DNA from 3 places in the Paraconexibacter sp. genome. Region 3 is predicted to be linked to each of the others. Evidence: riboswitches for the same ligand, from Rfam matches in the RefSeq annotation. Region 3 holds a riboswitch; each other region holds the start of a gene.

Region 1 (3,398 bases), on a different contig from region 3:
TCGCGACGCAGGAGGGGCCGGGGGAGAAGGCGGCGGTGCGGATCGGCCTGGGCTACGTCCTCGGCCTGCGGGAGGAGGAGGCGGAGGCGCTCGTGGCCGCGCGGCAGACGGCGGGCGCGTTCCGGTCGGTCGGCGATCTCTCGTCGCGCTCGGGGCTCGGGCGCGCCGCGCTCGAGCGGCTCGCGTGGTCGGGGGCGTGCGACGGGCTGCTCGCCGCCGAGGTCCCCTCCCAGGGGCACCGCCGTCGGGCGGCGCTCTGGCGGCTCGGGGTGGTCGCGCCCGGCCGGTCGCTCGGGTCCGGGGGCACGCAGCTCGCCCTGCCGCTCGACGCGCCGGCGGCGCCCGTGCTGCCGGGGCTCACGGCGTGGGACTCGATGATCGCCGACTACGCGACGACCGGGCTCACGACGGACGCGCATCCGATCGGCCTCCTGCGGGACGACCTCGCACGGCGCGGCGCGGTGCCGAGCGGTGCCCTCGGGAGGATGCGGCACGGGAGCCCGGTGAAGGTCGGGGGCCTCGTCGTCGCGCGCCAGCGCCCGGGGACCGCCTCGGGGATCGTCTTCATGCTCCTTGAGGACGAGGAGGGGACGGTCAACCTCGTCGTCCCGCCGCCGGTCTACGAGGAGCACCGCCTGACGGTCCGCACGGAGCCGCTCGTCGTCGCCGAGGGCCGGCTCGAGCGTCACCCCGCCGCGGGCGGCGGCATCAACGTGCTCGTGCGCCGGCTCGTGCCGCTCGAGGCGCCGGCGGACAGGCCGCTCGCCGAGGTGCGCGCCCTCGCGGAGTCCGCCGAGTTCTCGCCGCTCGACGAGCGCGAGCTCGAGCGGGCGCGGGCCGAGGCGGGGCGCGGGCGGCTCACGCTCGTCGGCGCCGAGGACGAGGAAGAGGCGCAGGCCCCGGCCGCGGCCGACGGCTCCGGGTTCCGCGCGGTCGCGCCACCCGTCATGAGCTTCGCGCAGGGCCGCCGGCGTTGAGCGCCCGGCCGGGGCGGCGGGACGAAGGGCCGGTCGCCCCGCGAGGGGGCGCGTCGCCGCTGCCGCCGGCGGGCCCTCCCTGCCGCCGTGCCGCGCCGACCGGTATGTTCCCCGCCGATGGTCGCCACCGCCGCTCTCGTCATCGCCTTCATCTCGATCGCTCTCGTCGTGTTCTTCGTCGCGATGAGCGGCGGTCCGCGCGCCGCGCGGCAGAAGGCGACGAGTCACAACCCCGTCGCGAACCGGATCAACGCGCTCGTCGTCACGGTCATCATCGTCGGCATCGGCGCCGCGATCCCGGGGATCGTCATGGCCGTCAACGCCGAGGACCGCTCTGCGGAGGCGCCGGGCGGCGTCGAGCTCACCGCCGCGCAGGAGGAGGGCCGCGAGATCTTCGCCGTCCAGTGCGCGTCGTGCCATCAGCTCGAGGCCTCGAACGCGGTCGGCCGCGTCGGCCCCGACCTCGACGAGCTGCGCCCGCCCGCCGAGCTCACGCTCGACGCGATCCTCAACGGCCGCGCGCGCGGCCAGGGTCAGATGCCGGCCGAGCTCGTCACCGGCGAGGAGGCCGAGAACGTCGCCTCCTACGTCGAGGCCGTCGCCGGCCGCGGCGACTGACGCTCCGCACCGAAGACGTCCGACGGGCCGGGCACACTGCTCGGCATCCGCTACGTCGTCCCCACACCGACGGCCGGGAACACGCCCCCGCAGACGGGGCCGTCAGGCATCGGCACGGGGCTGTCGCCATCCGCGGGTCCGGGGGCGACGGATGCAGGTTCGCGTGCAGGGCGACATAAGTTCGTCGCGTTTGCAGGGGTTTCCCTTCCTGCTACGATCCTCGCGTTCCGAGGACATGCCGAACCTCCTGCCGCACGTCGGCAGAAGGGCGGGGGACCCACTCCTTCTGGGGCGAAGCGCCGCATCCGCGGCGCCGCGCGACTCTCTCCGCGCGAGCCCGTCAGCTCACCCCGCAGGCGCCGTGAAGAGACCGGAGACCCGCGATGCCGACACACACCCCCTTCGTCGAAGAGCCGACGGACGCGCATGAGATGAGCCGTCCGCGGGTGATCGACGACTGGACCGCGGGCGACGAGCCCGACTTCGTCGTGCAGCCCCGTCGCAGGCGCGTGACAGGCTCGGCCGGCGCCGCCCGGTCGGCGGCCGCCCACCCCGGAACGCGCGGGAGCGGCGGCGACCGCGAGACGACCAGCCGCACGATCGTCCTCGAGGGCGATGTCGGCGAACGCCGGCGCGTCGACTCCTGGCTCGATGACGATCTCGACGTGCTCGCGACGCCGCGCGACCGCACCCCGGCGACGGAGGGCGCGGCGATGGACGCGCCCGACCTCGCGCCGGACGTCTCGATCGTCCCGGTGGTCGAGGTCGACGAGCCGGTCCTCGCCGAGGAGGACCTCCCGGCCCGCTCGCGTCGCGACGTCGCCGTCGAGACGCCGGGTCCGGAGGGGCGGCGCACGGTGGCGATCACCGGGAGGCCCGGCGTCCTCGCCGATGCCCCGCGTCTCCGCGAGATCGAGCGCCGCCGGCCGTCGCGGACGCCGAGCGAGCGGGTCGGGTCGCGTCCCGACCGCATCGCCATGTGGGCCGTCGCGTTCAGCTTCGCGCTCATCCTCATCGCGGCCGCGAGCGCGAAGGCGCACGCCGCGGTCGTCGCCGCGCCGCTCTAGTCAGCGGCGGGCGCGGGTCGAGCCGGCGGCCGCGGCCTCGGCGGACGAGGCGCTCGGGCTCGTGACGCCTTCGCCCGGCGCTCCCGCGAGGGCCGCTGCGGCCCCCTTCGCACGGTGCCGCCCCGCGAGCGCCGTCGCGACGCCTTCGCCCGGTGCGGGCAGGGGGCGTTTGCCGGCGCGCCTGCACGGGCACGGTCGCGGTGTGGACCCCACGTCGCCTCCGATCGACGATTCCGGTCGCCCGGCTCGGCCGCGGCGCCTCCGAGGGGTCCACGGAGTGACCCACGGGGCGGGTCCCGCGCGTAGTACGCGACGAGGTCAACCCCCTTGCGATCCGCGCGACGCCCCCGTACACTTACGACACGTAAGCAACTTCATTAAGTGAAGTTAAAGACGTGCGGACGGACCTCATCTCGGCCGCCCACCCCGACACACCAGCCTCTTCCCCAAAAGGCACGCACATGAAGACAGCGATGAGCAGGTTCCAGATCCACGACGACCTCACGGCCCCCGAAGGGTCCATCCCGATCCTTCGCGGTGCGCTGTCGACGGCCGGCCAGCTGCCGAACTTCCTCGGCGTCCTCGCCGGCTCGCCCGCGGCGCTGCGCGCCTACGCGCGGTTCCGGCAGGAGCTCCGTCACGGCGACCTCCCGGCCGGCACCCTCGAGCGCCTCGCGCTCGCCGTCGCCGAGCACTACGGCTCGCAGCCGGGCATCGCCATGCACAGCCGCACCGC
Region 2 (3,398 bases), on a different contig from region 3:
AGGAGTGCACGATCAGCTGCTTCCAGCACGTCTCGATCGGCCGCGAGTGCATCGTCGCCGACCGCGTCATGCTCATCGACTTCGACCACGGCGTCGTCGAGGTCGACCGCCCGATCCGGCACCAGGGGATCTACAAGCGCGACGTGCGCGTCGGCCACAACGTGTGGATCGGCTACGGCGCGTCGTTCCTGCGCGGCGTCACCGTCGGCGACAACGCGATCGTCGGGACCGCCAGCGTCGTCACGAAGGACGTCCCCGACGACGCTGTCGTCGGCGGACTGCCCGCCCGGGTCCTCCGGATGCGGAAGACGCCGCGGACCCTGCGCTGGGAGTGAGCGGCTGGGAGTGAGCGGGGAGCGCGGGACGGAGGGCGGCAGCAGGGCCCGTCGGCCCGGCCGCCTCCCCCGCTGAGGACGTTCCCCGAACGGCGTCCGGGGAACGTCAGGCGCGCGGACGGGGCGCGCCGCCCCTGGTCAGTCCCGGTTGGCGACGGCGCGCTTCGCGCGAGGGCCGCAGACCGGCCACGGATCGACGCCCTCGCGGTCGTAGAGGACGTAGGCGCGCTTGTCCTGCTCGTCCTCGGAGGCCTTCGCCGGGTCGCCCGACCCGCCGACGCCGGCCCAGGTGTCGATGTGGAACTGGTACTTGCCGCGGTAGGTGCCGTCGGAGGACCGGGCGTCGGGACGCCCGCCCGACTCGCACTCGGCGATCTCCTCGAGGATCTCCATCGCCCTCGACGGGACGCGGTCCGGCAGGTCGACGTCGGCGACGGGCACCGACGGGCGCACCTTCGAGGTGCTCTTCGACACGAGGCCGAGCGAGCGGAGCGTCTGCGGCCCGGCGATCCCGTCGACGGTGAGCCCCCGGCGCTTCTGGTAGCGGCGGACGGCGCGCGCGGTGCGCTTGTCGTAGACGCTCGTCACCTTCACCTTCAGGCGACGCTGGAGCGACCGGACGCGCGGGCCGCGCGAGCCGCTCTTCAGCGTCCGGATGCTGCTCGAGCTGCTGCCCTCGGAGCTGCTGCGCTCGGAGGTCTGCTCGGAGGACGTCTCGGAGGACGCTCCGCCGGTCTCGGTCGTCGCATGCGCGGCGGCCGGGACGGCGACGACGGCCGCGCAGACGAGCGCGGCGAGGCGCGCGCTCATGCGGGTCCATCGGAGGCATGGCAGGTCACGGCGGTTGTCGGTCACGCGGTACGGCACCCCTTCGGTCGTCTCGGCGCCTACGGGGTTAGCTGTCGGGCTCGCGCTGGACGTGCGCTACGCCGTGCTCTGACGGCGATTCGCCCCTCGGACCGCGTCGCGGTCCACCGGGTCCCCCGTTTCCCGCGGGTCGGCCCGCGGGAACTCGGCGTGGGTGTGTCGATCGGAGCGCGAGAACTTAGCAGAGCCTTATGGAGACCGGAACCCGGTCGGAGCCAGTTCTCCGGTGCGTCGCCGTACGGCGCCTCGACCTCAGGTCGAGGTCGAGGGTCTCGGGCGGGTGACCCGACGCCGCCGACGCGGCCGGCCGCTCGGCCCCGCGAGGATGAGCTCCTCGTAGACGGCGGCGGTCTGACGGGCGATGTCGGCCCAGTCGAAGAGGCGGATGTGGTCGCCGGCCTCGCGGACGAGGCGCTCGCGCAGCGGTGCGTCCGTCAGAAGCCGCTCGAGCATCACGCCGAGGTGCTCAGCGTCCCCGCCGTTGAACCGGAGACCCACCCGATCGTCGGGGGGCACGACCTCGCGCAGCCCCCCCGTGTCGGCGACGACGCACGGGCAGCCCGACGCCATCGCCTCGAGCGCGACGAGCCCGAACGGCTCGTAGAGCGACGGGACGACGCAGAGGTCGGCGATCCGGTAGAGCGAGTGGAGGACGTCGTCCCCGATCCAGCCGAGGAACGTCCCGCGGCGGTCGATCGCGAGATCCGCCGCCTGGCGGCGCAGCTCGGCCTCGTGCGGCCCGGAGCCCGCGACGAGATAGCGGACGCCGACCTCCTCGCCGATGCGCTCGATGACGCCCGCGATGGCCTCGAGCGCGAGCTGGAAGCCCTTGTAGTAGTCGAGCCGGCCCACGAGGAGGACGAGCTGGTCCTCGGACCCCGCGTAGCGCGCGCGGAGGGCGTCGAGGTCCTCGATCGGCTGGAGGTCCGCCGGGTCGATCCCGTTCGGGATCACCGTCGCGTGCTCGTCGTCGAGCCCGAAGACGTCGAGGACGTGCTCGCGCATGTAGTGCGAGCACGTGATGACGCGGTCCGCGCGGTTCGTCATCCACCGCTCGACGCCGTGGATGTAGCGCTGGGGGTGCTTGTGGACCCAGCCGTGGTGACGGCCGTGCTCGGTCGCGTGCACCGTGACGACGAGAGGACACCCGAAGCGACGCGCGAGATGATCGCCGGCGCTCGAGACGAGCCAGTCGTGGCCGTGGACGAGATCGAAGCGCAGGTCGTCGCCGAGCTCGACCCCCGCCGCGAGCATGTCGGCGTTCATGTGCTCGATCCACGTGACGAACTCGCCGAGGTCGTTCGGACGGATCGGCTCGCGCACGCGGTGCACGTGCATGCCGGCGACGACTTCGTGGGCGGCCATCGTCTCGTCGCCTCGCGTGAGGACGTGCACCTCGACGCCGGCCGCGGCGAGGTGCTCGGAGAGCTTGCGCACGTGCCGGGCGAGCCCGCCCTCGACGACGGGCGGGTACTCCCAGGAGAGCATGAGGACGCGGCGTGGGGCGTTCACGGCTCGAGGAGGGGATCGATGGTCGCGTCGGCCGAGAGATGGCGGAGGGCAGCGGCATCGCCGGCGCCGGCGAGCGCCGACTCGAGGCGCTGGAGGTGCGCGCGGGCCCGCTCGCGCGGGTAGTCCCCGGCGGTGTCGCGCGTCGCGAGGAACGCCCAGTCCGAGGATTGGAGCGCGAGGAGCTCTCGCACGGCGACGTCGTCCACGCGCGGCCCGGCCGCGAGCACGTCGAGCTCCGCGGCTCGGGCGCTCCACGCGAGGTCGGCCACCTGGGGCCCGTCCCACGTGTGGAGGGTCCGAGGCGTCCCCCACGTCGTGACCCGCCGGTCGGCGGGCAGCGGATCGGCCGGCTCCGTCTCGGCGAGCGCGTCGTCGAGGTGGACGAGCTCGAGGCCCTGGGACGCGCACTCCTCGACGACGGCCTCGAGCCACCAGACGCCCTCGTACCACCAGTGGCCGAGGAGCTCGGTGTCGAGCGCGCAGACGGCGAGCCCGCCGTCTGCGACCCGCGTGCGCGTGCGCGCGACGAAGTCGGCGGCGTCCTCGCGGGCCTGCATGCGCGCACGCGCCGGGTCGTAGACGGACCCGTCGACCGTCCACGGGTGGTGGTCGTGCGTCGAGCGGTGGTGGTAGTCGCGGTAGGCGCCGTGCGAGGGGTACCCGCGGTCGCTCCACACGAGCTCG
Region 3 (3,398 bases):
GACCGACGCGTTGTACTCGGGGGAGCAGAGGAGGAGCGCGTCGGCGGCGGCGAGCGCGTCGCGCAAGGCGCGGACGCCGTCGGGCATCCCTGCCGCCTCGACGTCACCGTCGTAGAGAGGGACGTCCTCGAGCCCGTGGACGGCGACCTCGACGCCGTCCGGTGACTCCTCCACGGCGGCGGCGGCGAGCGCGCGGTTGAACGATCCGCGGCGCAGCGCGCCGGGCACCGCGAGGATCCGGACGGGCGGGGTCATCGGCTGCTGAGGCTAGCGGGCGGCCCCTGGTGACCAGAGCCGCCCGCTCGCGACGGCGCGCCGCGACCGTCAGAAGCCCTTCGGGTGACGGACCTTGTAGCCCCTCGTCGGGCGGTCCGTGTCGTGCCAGCGGGAGCCGTCCTGCTTGAGGCCGCTCGTGTCGAACCGCAGGCCCGCGACGACCATGTACATGTGGCCGCCGTTGGCGTAGATCGTGACCCACTTGCCGGCGCCCGACTCGCCCCACGTCTCGTAGCCGCCGGAGGGCATCGAGCTCTTCACGAGCCCGGCGCCGTAGAGGGCGTAGCTCACGGAGCCCGAGCAGTCGTAGCCCTTGTCGTCCCACTTGCCGTGCCCGCCGCCGTAGATGTAGGGCTTCTTCGCGATCTTGTTGCCGGCCGCGATGATGTCCTTCACCTCCTGCGGGGCGTTCGCAGGGGCGATCGCGAGACCGTCGGGACCGAGCTTCGCGCGGTCGCCGGGAGCCAGCTCGAGCGGCTTCTCGGCGGTCTCGGCGTCCGGACCGGCGTCGACCTGGCCGCGGAGGACGTCGAGGTCGTTCGCGTCGGCGACGCCGTCGTCCGGGAGGCCGTTGGCCTTCTCGAAGCGCTTGAGCGCCTTCTTCGTGCCGCCGCCGAACTGGCCGTCGACCTTCGTGCGGAAGCCGGCGCGGGTGAGGAAGTCCTGGAGGACGCGGATGTCCTGGCCGCTCATCCCGGACTTCACCGGCAGGCGGAGCCCGAGGCGGCTCGGACGCGGGCCGCTGCTGGCGGCGAAGCCGCCGGTGCCCGCGACCTCGGCGCCGCCGCTGACCGCCTGGCGGAGCGAGCGGGCCGTCGTCTTGCCGACGGCGCCGCTCGGCTTGAACCCGGCGGCGCGCTGGAAGCGCTGGACGGCTTTCTTCGTCGCCGCGTCGAAGGTGCCGCTCACCTTGACCTCGATGCCGACCTTGTTGAGGAGCCGCTGCAGCTCCCGGACGTCGGATCCCTTGTCGCCGGCGCGGAGCGAGCGGTCGCCGAAGTCGCGGTCGCTCGACGTGTCGGCGACGGCGACTCCGAGCACCGCGGTGGGTGCAGCGACCGGCGCGGTGAACGTGGCGGCGGTCGCGGCTGCCGCGACGAGCGCGAGTCGGACGGAACGGCGTTGGACGAAGCGGTGGTGCATGTGCGTAACCCCTGGCTCTCTGCGCCTACGGGGTTAGCTGTCGGGCTCGCGCTGAGTGCTGCGCTACCGGGCGTTCAAGCCCGGATTCGCCCCCGACCATCTTGGTCCGGTGGGTCCCCCGTCCCCCTCCATCCGTGTGGCGGGGGCTCGGCATGGGTTGTCAAACTCGCGAAAGCCTACAGAACCAAGGGGACACCCGTTACGCGATGACCGACTTCTTTCCGGCATGACGGGTGAAGCCCTTGTTCGAGCGGTCCGAGCAGAGGACCGCCTTCCGGTCCTCAGGGGCGGGCGAGAACCGCGTCCACGACCGCGAGCGCGACCTCGGCCCGTGCGCCGAGGGAGTCCCGCAGCACGTGCTCGTGAGGCGCGTGCGCGCCCCCGCCCAGGGGCCCGAGGCCGTCGATCGTGAGCGGCACGACGGTCGCGACGTGGCTCGCGTCGCTCGCGCCGCCGCGCTCCGAGGCGAGGATCGGACGCCCGAGGACGTCGCCGGCGGACTCGAGGACGGGGGCGGCGGCCTCTCGGCAGTCCATCCCCGGCCAGATCCGCAGCGTCTCGACGTCGAGGCGGACGCCGGCGACGTCGCGCGGGAGCCCCTCGATGACGGCGTCGAACGCCCGCTCGGAGTCCGACCGCAGATCGCACAGGAGCTGGCCCGCGGCCGGGACGACGTTGAACGCGTCGCCGCTGCGGAGGACCGTGGGGACGGCGGTGAGGTGGTGCGGCCCGTCCGGATCGGCCTGCGCGGCGACCCACTGCGCCGCGGAGGCGAGCGCGAGGAGGGCGTTGCGCCCCTCCTCGGGCCGCGCCCCGCTGTGGGCGGACCGGCCGGCGGCGTCGACGCGGATCGTGCCGGCCGCCTTGCGCTTCACGACGACCGCCTCGTCGCCGTCGGCCGTCCGCTCACCGGCCTCGAAGCAGAGGCACGCGTCGTAGTCCGCGAACCGCTGCGCGTGGGCGAACGGCGACCGCCGCCACTCCTCGTCGCACACGAGCAGGAGATCGGCCCGCTCGACGTCGGCGAGGCGGTCCTCGGCGATCGCGCGCAGGACGCCGAGCGCGAGGACGTCGCCGCCCTTCATGTCGATGGACCCCGACCCGCGCAGCACGTTCGCGTCGTGCGGGTCGACGGAGAGGCGCCGGTGCTCCTCGTGGGCGACGACGGTGTCGATGTGGCCGAGGAGGAGCAGGCGTCGCTCGCCCGAGCCGCGGACGGTCGCGAGGAGGTCGTCGGCGTGATCGGGCGAGGAGCACGGCAGGCGCTCGACGTCCGCCTCGGCGGGGAGCAGCGAGGTGGCGACGCGGACGCACTCCTCCGCGCCGTCCGAGTCACCGGACGGCGACGAGACGGCGACGAGCCGCTCGAGCTCGGGGACGGCGTCCGACGCGATCCGCGTGGCCTGGCGATGGATCCAGTCGGTCATCTGGGAACGTAGACCCTCTCATGGCACGCATTCCCGCAGTCGGCGACCCCGCCCCCGACGTCGAGACGTCGGGCACCGACGGTCCGTTCCGGCTCTCCGATCACCGCGGCGAGAACGTCGTCCTCCTCTTCTACCCGGGCGACGACACGACCGTGTGCACGAAGCAGTTCTGCTCGTACCGCGACCGGGCCGACGAGGTCGCCGACCTGCCCGCGAGGGTCTACGGCGTGAGCGGCAAGGACGTCGGCTCGAAGGAGTCCTTCGCCGCGAAGCACGGACTCACGGTCCCCCTGCTCGCCGACCCCGACGGCTCCGTCGCCGCCGCGTTCGGCATGGACTCGCGCATCATGGGGACGAAGCGCGGGACCGTCGTCATCGACGCGGACGGCAAGATCGCCTACACCCACGTCTACCGGACCGCCCTCAAGTTCAAGACGGTCGACGACCTCGCGGAGGTCCTCGCCGGCCTCCCCGCCCCGACGGCCAGCACCTGACCGCCGCCGCGGCGGTGCGTCGGCGCCCCGCCGCGAGGCGGCGGGCCGACGCGCCGCC

Evidence for each region. Region 3 has a riboswitch for cyclic di-AMP ahead of ACME2J_RS12600 (peptidoglycan-binding domain-containing protein). Riboswitches for the same ligand answer to the same signal wherever they lie in the genome.
Region 1: it holds a riboswitch for cyclic di-AMP, as region 3 does, so the genes downstream of both, ACME2J_RS16325 (hypothetical protein) here and ACME2J_RS12600 (peptidoglycan-binding domain-containing protein) in region 3, are expected to answer to the same signal.
Region 2: it holds a riboswitch for cyclic di-AMP, as region 3 does, so the genes downstream of both, ACME2J_RS19265 (transglycosylase family protein) here and ACME2J_RS12600 (peptidoglycan-binding domain-containing protein) in region 3, are expected to answer to the same signal.

Annotation. Positions count from the first base shown of each region.
Region 1 covers NZ_JBLKKY010000052.1:21,034-24,431, reverse strand. Annotated here, with positions in the region: gene ACME2J_RS16335 (DNA polymerase III subunit alpha) at 1-977, shown strand, start outside; gene ACME2J_RS16330 (c-type cytochrome) at 1,095-1,595, shown strand; cyclic di-AMP (ydaO/yuaA leader) riboswitch at 1,822-1,969, shown strand; gene ACME2J_RS16325 (hypothetical protein) at 2,027-2,662, shown strand; gene ACME2J_RS16320 (carboxymuconolactone decarboxylase family protein) at 3,136-3,398, shown strand, end outside.
Region 2 covers NZ_JBLKKY010000076.1:12,116-15,513, forward strand. Annotated here, with positions in the region: gene ACME2J_RS19260 (acyltransferase) at 1-335, shown strand, start outside; gene ACME2J_RS19265 (transglycosylase family protein) at 474-1,145, opposite strand; cyclic di-AMP (ydaO/yuaA leader) riboswitch at 1,220-1,353, opposite strand; gene ACME2J_RS19270 (glycosyltransferase family 4 protein) at 1,455-2,714, opposite strand; gene ACME2J_RS19275 (1,4-alpha-glucan branching protein domain-containing protein) at 2,711-3,398, opposite strand, start outside.
Region 3 covers NZ_JBLKKY010000033.1:44,228-47,625, forward strand. Annotated here, with positions in the region: gene ACME2J_RS12595 (NADPH-dependent FMN reductase) at 1-255, opposite strand, end outside; gene ACME2J_RS12600 (peptidoglycan-binding domain-containing protein) at 325-1,419, opposite strand; cyclic di-AMP (ydaO/yuaA leader) riboswitch at 1,426-1,582, opposite strand; gene ACME2J_RS12605 (M20/M25/M40 family metallo-hydrolase) at 1,701-2,846, opposite strand; gene ACME2J_RS12610 (peroxiredoxin) at 2,867-3,340, shown strand.